3 regions of the Bacillus paramycoides genome follow, and region 1 is predicted to be linked to each of the others. Evidence: riboswitches for the same ligand, from Rfam matches in the RefSeq annotation. Region 1 holds a riboswitch; each other region holds the start of a gene.
What was found. Region 1 has a riboswitch for S-adenosylmethionine ahead of AAG068_RS01885 (methionine ABC transporter ATP-binding protein). Riboswitches for the same ligand answer to the same signal wherever they lie in the genome.
Positions count from the first base shown of each region.

Region 2: linked by a shared signal. The riboswitch ahead of AAG068_RS12980 (ECF-type riboflavin transporter substrate-binding protein) and the one ahead of AAG068_RS01885 (methionine ABC transporter ATP-binding protein) in region 1 are both predicted to bind S-adenosylmethionine.
Region 3: linked by a shared signal. The riboswitch ahead of AAG068_RS26975 (bifunctional O-acetylhomoserine aminocarboxypropyltransferase/cysteine synthase) and the one ahead of AAG068_RS01885 (methionine ABC transporter ATP-binding protein) in region 1 are both predicted to bind S-adenosylmethionine.

Region 1 is NZ_CP152427.1:346,631-350,886, forward strand. Features, by position in the region: gene pruA (L-glutamate gamma-semialdehyde dehydrogenase) at 1-1,052, shown strand, start outside; gene AAG068_RS01875 (hypothetical protein) at 1,233-1,382, shown strand; gene AAG068_RS01880 (cysteine hydrolase family protein) at 1,613-2,176, opposite strand; SAM riboswitch class I at 2,418-2,523, shown strand; gene AAG068_RS01885 (methionine ABC transporter ATP-binding protein) at 2,647-3,666, shown strand; gene AAG068_RS01890 (methionine ABC transporter permease) at 3,656-4,256, shown strand, end outside.
Region 2 is NZ_CP152427.1:2,513,463-2,517,718, forward strand. Features, by position in the region: gene AAG068_RS12965 (peptidoglycan D,D-transpeptidase FtsI family protein) at 1-125, shown strand, start outside; gene AAG068_RS12970 (macrolide family glycosyltransferase) at 461-1,639, shown strand; gene AAG068_RS12975 (aspartate/glutamate racemase family protein) at 1,689-2,369, opposite strand; SAM riboswitch class I at 2,522-2,638, shown strand; gene AAG068_RS12980 (ECF-type riboflavin transporter substrate-binding protein) at 2,778-3,326, shown strand; gene AAG068_RS12985 (ABC transporter ATP-binding protein) at 3,337-4,256, shown strand, end outside.
Region 3 is NZ_CP152427.1:5,183,620-5,187,875, reverse strand. Features, by position in the region: gene AAG068_RS26990 (transcriptional regulator YeiL) at 1-35, opposite strand, end outside; gene AAG068_RS26985 (YjjG family noncanonical pyrimidine nucleotidase) at 142-837, shown strand; gene AAG068_RS26980 (chloride channel protein) at 878-2,110, opposite strand; SAM riboswitch class I at 2,424-2,528, shown strand; gene AAG068_RS26975 (bifunctional O-acetylhomoserine aminocarboxypropyltransferase/cysteine synthase) at 2,622-3,920, shown strand; gene metA (homoserine O-acetyltransferase MetA) at 3,904-4,256, shown strand, end outside.

The DNA.
Region 1 (4,256 bases):
GTTTCTCTTACATTCCATTAGGAGTAGGTGTTATCATTTCTCCTTGGAACTTCCCATTCGCAATTATGGCAGGTATGACAACAGCAGCTTTAGTTTCTGGTAACACAGTATTACTAAAACCAGCTAGTACAACTCCTGTAGTAGCAGCGAAATTCATGGAAGTATTAGAAGAAGCTGGCTTACCAGCTGGCGTAGTAAACTTCGTTCCAGGTAATGGTTCTGAAGTTGGTGACTACTTAGTAGATCACCCTCGTACACGTTTCGTGAGCTTCACTGGATCTCGTGATGTAGGTATCCGAATTTATGAGCGTGCAGCGAAAGTAAACCCAGGCCAAATTTGGTTAAAACGCGTTATCGCTGAAATGGGTGGTAAAGATACAATCGTTGTTGATAAAGAAGCTGATCTTGAATTAGCAGCTAAATCTATCGTTGCATCAGCATTTGGATTCTCAGGACAAAAATGTTCTGCATGTTCTCGTGCAGTAATCCATGAAGATGTATACGATCACGTATTAAATCGTGCTGTTGAATTAACGAAAAAATTAACAGTTGCTAACCCAGCTGTATTAGGTACAAATATGGGTCCTGTTAATGACCAAGCTGCATTCGATAAAGTAATGAGCTATGTTGCAATTGGTAAAGAAGAAGGTAGAATCTTAGCAGGTGGCGAAGGAGACGATTCTAAAGGCTGGTTCATCCAACCAACAATCGTTGCTGACGTTGCAGAAGATGCTCGCTTAATGAAAGAAGAAATCTTCGGACCAGTAGTAGCATTCTGTAAAGCAAAAGACTTTGACCATGCACTTGCAATTGCAAATAATACAGAATACGGTTTAACAGGAGCAGTTATTTCTAACAACCGTGACCATATTGAAAAAGCACGTGAAGACTTCCACGTAGGTAACTTATACTTCAACCGTGGATGTACTGGTGCAATCGTAGGATACCAACCATTCGGTGGCTTTAACATGTCTGGTACAGACTCTAAAGCTGGTGGTCCTGATTACTTAGCACTTCACATGCAAGCAAAAACTACTTCTGAAACTTTATAAGAAATAGTAGAAGAGATCTTCGCAGTCTGCGAAGATCTCTTTTTTTTGAGAAAATTTTTTCTATATGTGGATTAAGATAGATATCAGTAGAAAAACTAATAAGGTTTACTTCAGTAAAATAAGGTATATTATATTGGTTGAATAGATTCTCTTTAAAGATAAGAAAAGTAGGTGAACAAAGTGGGAAAATATCAATTGGATTATAAAGGCCAGGTAGCTGTGGCAAAGTTTCATGAAAAACAGACGCCTGTCAAATTTGATAAAAAGCAGCAAATTGAAAAATTGCGTGCGGAGTATTTGAAAAAGAAACAAAAACAGACAGATAAATAATAGGAGAGACTAGTTAATTTGAATGAAAAACACTTACTATAAATTACCATTTGGTAAGTGGAACTAGCTAAACCCTATTAATATCGGGATAAACATGTAAATAGAAACAAAACAACGAGAAAAGTTGACTTATTAGTCACATTTTTTAGTATTCATTTTAAGGATTTCCTGTATAATACAATTTGAAAGAAAATCTATGGTTTGACAAGAAACACTCCTTTCGGTTTTGCTCACTGAAGGGAGTGTTTTTTTGTAGCTACAAACTCCTCTGTACTCATTACATTCCCATATACGCCATTTAAACTAGCCAAAATTGTGTTATGAATATAAACGGCTGGTATAGTAGCATTCTTAAAAGAAAGATCTTTTGTAGCACAAGCATCATGTATAACGGTACATTGAAAGCCGAAATCAAAAGCAGCTCTTACGGTAGCATCGATACACATATGAGTCATCATCCCACATATGACGACGTGCTCGATGTTTAAACGTTGTAATTGTTCTAGAAGATCAGTTTCCCGAAAACTATTTGGATAATGTTTGATTATAACGGTTTCATTTCTAAGTGGGCGTACGCTTTTATGAATATGTACACCTTCTGTATTTGGTAGGAAAAAAGTAGCGTCATCTTTTATTGCTACATGTTGGATATGAAAAATAGGTTCATTTCTCGTTCTAAAGAGTTGTAGTAGCTCATTAGCATAGTCGCTTGCTTCTACCGGATTACGTAATTCCATCTTTCCTTGTGGAAAATAATCATTTTGAATATCAACAAGTAAAAGAGCTGTTTTCATATATTTATCTTCCTCCGATTTCATATTCAAATAATGGTATTCAATTAGTAGAGAAGATTATCCTTTTAAAAAATATGCGAGAGGAGAATTTTACATAACTTTAAAGATTACTATTTTTTCATGAATTTTCATCTGAAAATTATAATAAAGGAATAATTAATATTTTTCTAAAAAATGTATTGACTCTTATTATTCTGAGTTCTATAATGAGAATTAATTAAACGACAATTAAATCGATACATTCTTATCCAGAGAGGTGGAGGGACTGGCCCTACGATACCTCAGCAACGGGTTTTTTAATACCGTGCTAACTCCAGCAAGCCTTATAAAGGCTTGGAAGATGAGAAGATGTGAACGAGTACATATAAGTGCTCTCCTTCTTATCTTTATGTTTGATAAGAAGGAGAGCACTTTTTATTTTACCTCGAAAGCTCTACTTCAAGTTTTTACAGCATATAGGAGGGGAAAAAATGATTTCTTTTAACAACGTAAGTAAAGTATATGAATCAAGTGGGCAATCTGTTCATGCGGTGGAGGATGTAACGTTATCAGTTGAAAAGGGCGAAATTTTCGGCATTATCGGTTTTAGTGGCGCTGGAAAGAGTACGTTGTTACGCTTAGTAAATATGTTAGAGAGACCAACGGCAGGAACGATTTCAATAGATGATAAAGATATTACATCACTATCGACGAAAGAATTACGGAAGCTAAGACAAAGAATCGGGATGATTTTTCAAAGTTTTAATTTATTTAATTCAAGAACAGTGTTTGGGAATATTGCGTATCCATTAAAATTAGCAAAAGTACCAAATAATGAGATAAAAGAAAGAGTAAATGAACTGCTGAAGTTTGTCGGGTTAGAGGATAAAGCAGACTATTATCCAGAGCAACTATCAGGTGGTCAAAAACAGCGTGTGGGCATTGCTAGGGCACTGGCAACATCACCAGATATCCTTATATGTGATGAGGCAACATCAGCTTTAGATCCAGAAACAACGACAGAAATTTTGAACTTATTAAAGAAAGTAAATCGAGAATACAATGTAACAATTCTTCTTATTACACATGAAATGCATGTTGTGAAAGAAATTTGTCACCGTGTAGCTGTAATGGAGAAGGGAAAGGTTATTGAAGAAGGAAAACTGTTTGATGTTTTTACACAACCAAAAACAAAGACGACTCAAAATTTTGTACGCTCTATTATTAATGATCATTTACCGGAAAGTGTTTTAGGGAAAATTCAAAATGGTGGACAGATTTATCGCTTAACATTTACTGGTGAAGAGACAGGACAGCCGGTACTATCGTATATCGCGAAAAACTATAACGTCGATGTAAACGTACTGTACGGAAATATTATTGAACTTCAAAATGTGTTATTTGGAAATCTACTTGTAGAACTGCAAGGTGAACAGAAAGAAATTCAAAAAGCATTACAACATCTAAGACTACAAGTGCAGCTGAAGGAGGTAGAAGCTCATGCGAGTTGATTGGAGTATATTTTGGCCCCGCATAGTAGATGCGACGGGGGATACCCTCTTAATGGTAATTGTAACCCTTATATTCGCTACAATTCTTGGTATACCTCTAGGTTTACTATTATATGTAACGAGAAAAGGAAACTTTTTAGAAAATAAATGGATCTTTTCTATTCTTAATATCATTATTAATACAATTCGTCCGGTTCCATTCATCATCTTCTTAGTAGCTTTAAGCCCACTAACAAGAAGTGTTATCGGAACGACGATTGGAACAGCAGCAGCAATTTTCCCAATGACGTTAGTTGCATCAATCGGTATCGCTAGAATGGTTGAAACAAATCTTGTTTCAGTTCCAAAGGGAGTCATTGAAGCCGCTCAAGCAATGGGTGCTTCACCATTTAGAATTGTTTTTGAAATTCTTGTACCAGAAGCGTTAGCACCATTAATCTTAGGGGTTACATTTATGACAGTTGGTTTAATTGAATTTTCTGCAGTTGCTGGGCTTGTCGGTGGCGGCGGTCTTGGTGACTTAGCGATGACATATGGTTATCAACGTTTTGATACATCGGTTATGTTCGTAACGGTCGTTTTACTTATTA
Region 2 (4,256 bases), 2.2 Mb from region 1:
TTATTAATGATAAATCTGGTATTAACTCTGATATTGGAAAAGAAGTTTTAGATGCTTATTTTGAATTAAAAAATAAGCGAATGACTGGAGAAACTATAAAAATAGATAGCTCTCAAGAAGGTTAATACATATGAAATAGTATAGAAACTAGAGTCGTCTTATTTAGGAATAGATTCAAAATGGGTGATAGAGAGGTATAATTATGCTATCAATTATTCACGCTTTATAAAATAAAACATATATTGATAGCATAGGACAAGCTGAAAAGCTTATTCTAACCTCACAGAACACTCCTTATCACGGTTTGGCATCTACTTATGTAGATGCTTTTTTAATTTAATCACTAACAATTATTTATCAACCTAAAGTAGCAAGCGTATTAGGACTATTAGGTGAAGATTGACGGTAATAATTACAGTATGCTTAATAAGCGAATTGAAATGTAAGGAGTGAGAAATAAGTGCTAAATATTTTAGTGGTTAATTTTCCAGCAGAGGGACATGTAAATCCTACATTAAGTTTAGTCAAAGCCTTTACTGAACGGGGTGATCACGTACATTATATTACAACAGAACACTTTAAAGGCAGAATTGAAGATTTGGGAGCTACTGTATATACCCATCCAGATTTATTAAAGGAAATTTCTATTGATTCTGAAACTCCAGATGGGCTGAGTTCATTCTTTCGTGTACATGTTCAAACTTCTTTATATATCTTACAAATTACGAAAAAATTATGTGAAAACATAAATTTTGATTTCGTAATTTATGATATATTTGGCGCTGGTGAGTTAGTAAAGGAGTATTTACAAATTCCAGGCATAGTTTCTTCTCCTATATTTTTAATTCCTACTGAATTTTTGGAGACATTACCTTTTCATCCAAATGCAGAAATGCCATTCCAACCTGATAAAATTTCTGAACAGTTACTATATCGAATAGAACATGAATTTGGAGTAAAGCCTAAAAATAATCTTCAATTTATGCATAACAAGGGAGATATTACTCTTGTATACACGAGTCGTTATTTTCAACCTAATAGCGATTTGTTTGGAAGAAATAACATTTTTATTGGGCCGAGTATTTCAAAGCGTAAAACAAATGTAGAGTTTCCACTTGAATTGCTTAAAGGTAAGAAGGTTATATATATTTCAATGGGGACACTGCTTGAAGGACTTGAACCATTCTTTAATACGTGCATTGATGCTTTCTCGGATTTTGATGGAATAGTTGTAATGGCAATTGGTGATAGAAATGATCGTTCTAAAATTAAGAAAGCGCCAGACAATTTTATAATTGCTTCATACGTACCCCAAACAGAAGTATTAAGTGAAGCAGATATTTTTATTACACATGGCGGTATGAATAGCGTACACGATGCTATTCATTTTAATGTTCCATTTGTTATACTTCCACATGATAAAGACCAGCCAATGATAGCACAAAGATTAACCGAACTGGAAGCAGCAAATCGGTTATTGAAAGAGCATGTTAATGTGCAAACGTTAAGAGAAGCGGTAACAGATGTTCTTTCAAATGAAAAGTATAAGCATGGAATACGAAAACTGAATGAAAGTTTTTTAGAATGTGGTGGTTCAAAAGAAGCAATTACAGTGATTACATCTCTTTTAAATAAATAGTTTAGACAATATAAAAGCATAGGGGCTCTACCTTTATGCTTTTATATGATTATCCTGCAAACTGCACAGCAGTATTTGCATGTAAAAAAGCAGTATCAAAAACAGGAACAGTAAGGTCGTCTTGGGAAATGAGCAATGGTATTTCAGTGCAGCCTAGTAGTATACCTTCTGCGCCATTTTGAATTAATGATTTTGTAATTTGTAATAGCTTTTCTTTTGATGTTTCTGAAATAATTCCTTTACTTAATTCATTTAAAATAACATGATGAATAAAATTTCTTTCCTCTTTATTTGGAATAATTGTCTCAATATTATAGTTCGCTAGACGTGATTTATAGAAGTCTTGTTCCATCGTTTGTTTCGTACCTAATAATCCAATACGCTTTATATTCTGTTCTACCATTTCTTTAGCACTTACATCACCGATGTGAAGAAGTGGAATGGATATTGCACTTTCTACTTCTTCAGCAAATAAATGGACCGTATTGGAACACATTAATAAACATTCAGCTCCGGATTTTTCAACCTTTTTTGCAACGGTGACTAATTCGTTTTTCACTTCTTCATATTGATGATTTTGTAATAAAGTAGTTACTTCACCAAAGTCCATGCTATATAAAACAAGCTTTGCATTTTGATCGTATTGAGAGAGTGTAAGTGTATTAATATGTTTATAGTATAATGATGTAGATTCCCAACTTAGTCCACCAATTAAACCGATTACTTTCATCGTACATTCCTCCCGTAACTATTTTAATTCATTATTTCATAATTCCGATAAGAATACAATGATTTAAATGCGCTGTTAAACGAAAAATAAAAATAATTAGAAAAGTATTGAAATTTATTCTTCTTAGTGCCATAATACGAATTACAAATTAATACTTATCCAGAGAGGTGGAGGGAACGGCCCTATGAAACCTCAGCAACCCCTATGTAAATGTATAGGAAGGTGCTAATTCCGCAGAGGACACGTGTGTGTTTTTTGGAAGATAAGAGGATTCTTGAACGTGAAAGAAAATGACCTCTTATGTAAGAGGTCATTTTTTGTTGTATAGAAGGGGAGTGTCAATGCATAATTCATTTTCAAAATAAATATAGAGTAATAAAAGTTGACTCATATGAGAGGGGAATTGTAATGAATAAATTATCAACAAAGTTAGTAGTAGCAATCGGAATTGGAGCAGCATTATACGGGGTATTAGGACTTTGGGGATTTTCTATTGCACCAAATACATTTATTAAACCTGCATTAGCTATTTTAACCGTTTTTGGAGCGTTATTTGGCCCAGTGGCAGGACTGTTAATAGGACTTATCGGTCATACCGTAACAGATACAATTGCTGGCTGGGGTATTTGGTGGGGATGGGTTTTTAGTTCAGGCATTATCGGCTTTGCAATGGGGCTCATTCAAAAAAGAGTTGGCTTTAGTGTGAAAAACGGGACATATAATAAAGGAGATATTTCTTATTTAGCCATTACTGGGTTAATTGGTATTGTCATTGCTATTATATTTGCTGGGGCATTCGATATTATCGTGATGGGAGAACCGTTTGACAAAATTGTTATACAAGTATTAGGTGCAACAATTGCTGATGTTATTGTATTTTTAGTTCTTGGATTGCCAATTACAATAGGGTTAGCTAAATCTAATAAGAAACATACACATTTAAAAATTGAAAAGTAGGGATGTTAACATGCAACCAATTATTTCTTTTAAACAATTCAACTTTCAATATAAGCATGCAGCGCAGCCTACTGTTAAAGACGTTACATTTCATATATATCCTGGGGAAAAAGTGCTAATTGCTGGACGAAGTGGTTCAGGGAAATCAACATTAGCTCATTGTATGAATGGGCTAATCCCATTTTCTTATGAAGGGACTAGTACTGGTACTATTTTAATTGACGGAAAAGACCCGAGGAAAGGAAGTATTTTTGAACAGAGTAAACAGGTTGGAACAATTTTGCAAGATCAAGATGCACAATTTATTGGTCTTACAGTAGAGGAAGATGTAGCTTTTTATTTAGAAAATGAATGCGTAAATGAAGATGATATGAAAAAGATTGTTTCGGAATCATTAAAAAAGGTAAAGATGCATAATTTTCATAAACAAAGTCCACATGAATTATCAGGAGGGCAAAAACAAACTGTTTCTTTAGCAGGTCTGTTAACAACAAATGCTAATATATTATTGTTTGATGAACCTTTAGCGAATTTAGATCCAGTAAGTAGCTTACATACAATAGAACTTATTAAAGGTATACATAAACAATATAATAAAACAATTGTAATTATTGAACATCGAATAGAAGAAATGTTAAATCTGGATTTAGATAAAATCATTTTAATGGATGAAGGGGAAATCGTTGCGATAGGGACACCAGAAGAGATTTTAGCATCAAATATATTACCATCAATCGGTTTAAGAGAACCTATGTACATAGAAGGATTAAAGAGATTACAGTTTGATAGTAATAATGAGGTAATATACCCACTTGAAAAACTTCAAAGAGAAAGTGTTCGTAGCGCAATAAATGAGTGGGTGGAGAAGCAAGATTTTTGTAAAAGCATTCCTAAAAACAAAGAATTATTGAAAGTAGAAAATTTGTCGTT
Region 3 (4,256 bases), 460 kb from region 1:
TGAGAGATTTCTTCGCTATTTTTGCTGACTTTCATATTTTCACCTCATACTTAGTATGAGATATCTCCTATTATTTTTACAAGAAAGAATGATACGATTTACTTAAATTTGTTTTTGTAGAAAAGAGAGTGTGAGGGGTTTATGAAAAAATACAAAACACTATTATTTGATGTAGATGATACATTGTTAGATTTTCAAAAGGCGGAAAAAACGGCGTTACGTATGCTTTTTGAAGAGAAAGGGATGTCTCTAACTAGCGAGATTGAAGCGCAATATAAAAAAATTAATAAAAGTCTTTGGACCGCTTTTGAAGAAGGTGAAATAAATCGTGATGAAGTCGTAAATACACGATTTTCGATTTTGTTTAAAGAATACGGGGAAGAAGTAGATGGGATATTATTCGAATATAATTATCGCAACTACTTAGAGGAAGGGAATCACCTCATACAAGGTGCATTTGAATTTATAAATCAAATTCAAGGAGAGTATGATTTATATATAGTGACAAACGGTGTTTCTAAAACGCAAGATAAACGTTTGCGTAATGCAGGATTACATTCAATGTTTAAAGATATTTTTGTTTCTGAAGATACAGGTTATCAAAAGCCAATGAAGGAGTATTTTGATTATGTTTTTGAGCGAATTCCTAATTTTTCTCCTGAAGAAGGGCTCATTATTGGGGATTCGTTAAGCGCTGATATTAAAGGTGGATATGTAGCGGGAATTGATACTTGTTGGTTTAATCCAGAAAAGAAATCAAATCATAGCGAGATTATGCCAACATATGAAGTGCAAAATTTTGAAGAATTATATGCACTGTTGAAGCAGCATGTGTAATAAAAATAGGCAGTGGAACTTTTGTCCCTACTGCCTATTTTTATGCGTTTGTAGCTTCGCTGTTTTTAGGAAGTGGAAATGTATTACCAATCGCTGCCGCTCCAAGCATTGGTAATAGTAAATTGAGCGGGAAAAACATGAGTAGTAGTAAGGTTATAGCAATTGGTTTTCTTAATGCATAGCTTGAAATTGCTGTCGTGACGATGGCTACCGAAGCGATTGGATCTATCGGGATAATGGACGCTATCGCATATCCAATACTAGATCCAGCAAATATAATGGGGAAAATATGCCCGCCGCGCCAACCTGTATTTAAACAAACGGCAGTAATACATAATTTTAAAACACCTGAAAGAAGTAGTACCCAGAAGGATAAATGGCTCCATTCCACGACTAAATCTTTTAATTGATGTTCTCCTGAAAATAACGTGTACGGGAGAAACGTTCCTGTAATTCCTAATAAAATACCACCAATAATTCCAAGTGCTAGTTTATATTCTTTTAAGGGATGGATTAATTTCTCTAATGTGAATTCTAATTTGAAATAAAAGAATCCAACTATAGCACCGATACTAGCAAGTGGTAGAAAGGCAATCCATTCGTTAAGAGAAAGAGAACCTTCTCCGAAATCAACGATAAAGGATCCGCGATTATCGAATTTACTAAGTAATAAATAAATGGAAAAACCAGCGAAAGTAGTAGCTAAATATACAATTGCTTTTTGTCCTTTAGAAAATTCATTAATTTGGTCACCCTCATTTTCATTTGGAGCTAAATAACCGAATAGCGGCGCATTAAAAATTACACTTAAAGTAGCACCAATTCCAACCTCTGTTAGTTCATTCATTCCCTTTAAGGCGAATGTAAAACGATCCCCTACCCATGTACAAAGTCCACCAATAATGCCAACAAGTGCTGCTTCAGGACCTAAGCTAGCTCCAAAGATTAAAACGATAATCGCAGTTAAAGTAGCTTTATGTACAAAGCGGTATTCAATTCTACCTGTTTCTTTGTATTCACCCATCACTTCTGGCATAAGACGTGGATATGTGCCGAAATACTTTTGAGTTAAACCAACGAGAATACCACCGATAGTTGTGACGCAAATAGTGTAGTAAGGGGGAGAAGCGAAAATAGTAGGTAAGTACTCCCAAATAAAGTGAATGCCGATATTTATTGTAACTAAAAATAACCAGACTGTTGCTCCTACTATAGAGCCTAAAAGAGTGCCGTATAGGACGAGTATATAGTGCATGTCCTTTGTGTTTGTCATGTTATACCTCCGTTATGTAAGTTGTAATGTTAAAAGGATTAAATATGCTACTTTTAAATGAATATGTATAGTATTTTTTTGAGAGGGTGACTTATTCAATATATTGAGGTCTCGTGAGAATTTGAAATGTATACGTTAAACTACTTATTTAATTCTATATAGTAATCAGGGGTTTTGAAAGGTCTTTTTCACATAGATATGGAATATATTTCTTTTGTTATGCATGTTAAATTCTTCGTAATTAATTTAGAACATTCAGACAAACTGATTGACATTAGGAAATTATTGCTATAAAATCAACGGTAATTGCATAGTCTTATCAAGAAAAGGTGGAGGGACAGGCCCGATGAAACCTTGGCAACAGCCGTATAACGGAATTGTGCCAAATCCTGCAGGTAATAATCCTGAAAGATAAGAAAGAGCCTTTAGAGCGTGTTTTCAAACTGCTCCTTTCTTGTTTTCAGGAAAGGAGCAGTTTTTTATTTTGTATAAAAAGAAAGGAGAATGAGAGATGGGAGAATCATGGGGAAAAGGGACAATTTGTGTGCAAGGTGGCTATACGCCAAAGAATGGTGAACCGCGTGTTTTACCGCTTTATCAAAGTACAACGTATAAATACGATACTTCGGATGATTTAGCAGCCTTATTTAACTTAGAGGCGGAAGGGTATATATATACGCGTATTGGAAACCCTACTTTAGCTGCATTTGAGCAAAAGCTAGCGGATTTAGAGGGTGGTGTAGGAGCTGTTGCAACGGCTTCTGGGCAGGCTGCTATTATGCTTGCTGTTTTAAATATTTGTAGTAGCGGAGACCACTTGCTTTGTTCTTCCACAGTTTATGGCGGGACATTTAATTTATTTGGAGTGAGTTTGCGTAAGCTTGGTATTGATGTTACATTCTTTAATCCGAATTTAACTGCTGATGAAATTGTGGCCCTTGCTAATGATAAGACGAAACTCGTTTATGCAGAATCGCTAGGAAATCCAGCGATGAACGTTTTAAATTTCAAAGAACTTTCAGATGCAGCGAAAGAGTTGGAAGTGCCTTTTATCGTGGATAATACATTAGCAACTCCTTATTTATGCCAAGCATTTGAACATGGAGCAAATATTATCGTTCATTCTACGACGAAATATATTGATGGTCATGCGAGTTCGTTAGGCGGCATTGTCATTGACGGAGGGAACTTCGATTGGAAAAATGGGAAATATCCTGAACTAGTTGAACCGGATCCAAGTTATCACGGCGTAAGTTACGTTCAAAATTTTGGTGCAGCAGCTTATATTGTGAAGGCACGTGTTCAATTATTAAGAGACTACGGAAACTGTATGAGCCCATTCAATGCCTATATTAGCAATATCGGTTTAGAAACACTGCATTTACGAATGGAGCGTCATAGTGAAAATGCTCTTGCAGTTGCTAAGTGGCTTGCTAACCATGATCGTATTGAATGGGTGAATTATCCAGGGTTAGATAGTAATGAAAATTATTCGTTAGCACAAAAGTATTTGAAGAAAGGTGCTAGTGGGGTTTTAACATTCGGCATTAAGGGAGGATTAGAAGCAGCGAAAGAATTTATCGCAAATGTAAAACTAGCAACTCTCGTAACGCATGTAGCTGATGCGCGAACTTGCGTTATACATCCCGCTAGTACAACGCATAGACAATTAAGTGCTGAAGATCAACGTTTAGCTGGCGTTACATCAGATTTAATTCGTTTATCGGTTGGTATAGAAGATGTTTCGGATATTATTGCCGATTTAGAAGCAGCGTTAGTCGGAGGCAAACAACATGCCGATCATAATTGATAAAGATTTACCGGCTCGCAAAGTGTTGCAGGAGGAAAATATTTTTGTAATGACGAAGGAGCGAGCAGAGACACAAGATATACGGGCCTTGAAAATTGCTATATTAAATTTAATGCCTACAAAGCAAGAAACAGAAGCGCAATTACTTCGTTTAATTGGCAATACACCGTTGCAATTAGATGTTCATTTACTTCATATGGAATCACATTTATCCCGTAATGTAGCACAGGAACATTTAACGAGTTTTTATAAGACATTCCGTGATATTGAGAATGAGAAATTTGATGGACTGATTATTACAGGAGCACCAGTTGAAACCCTTTCTTTTGAAGAGGT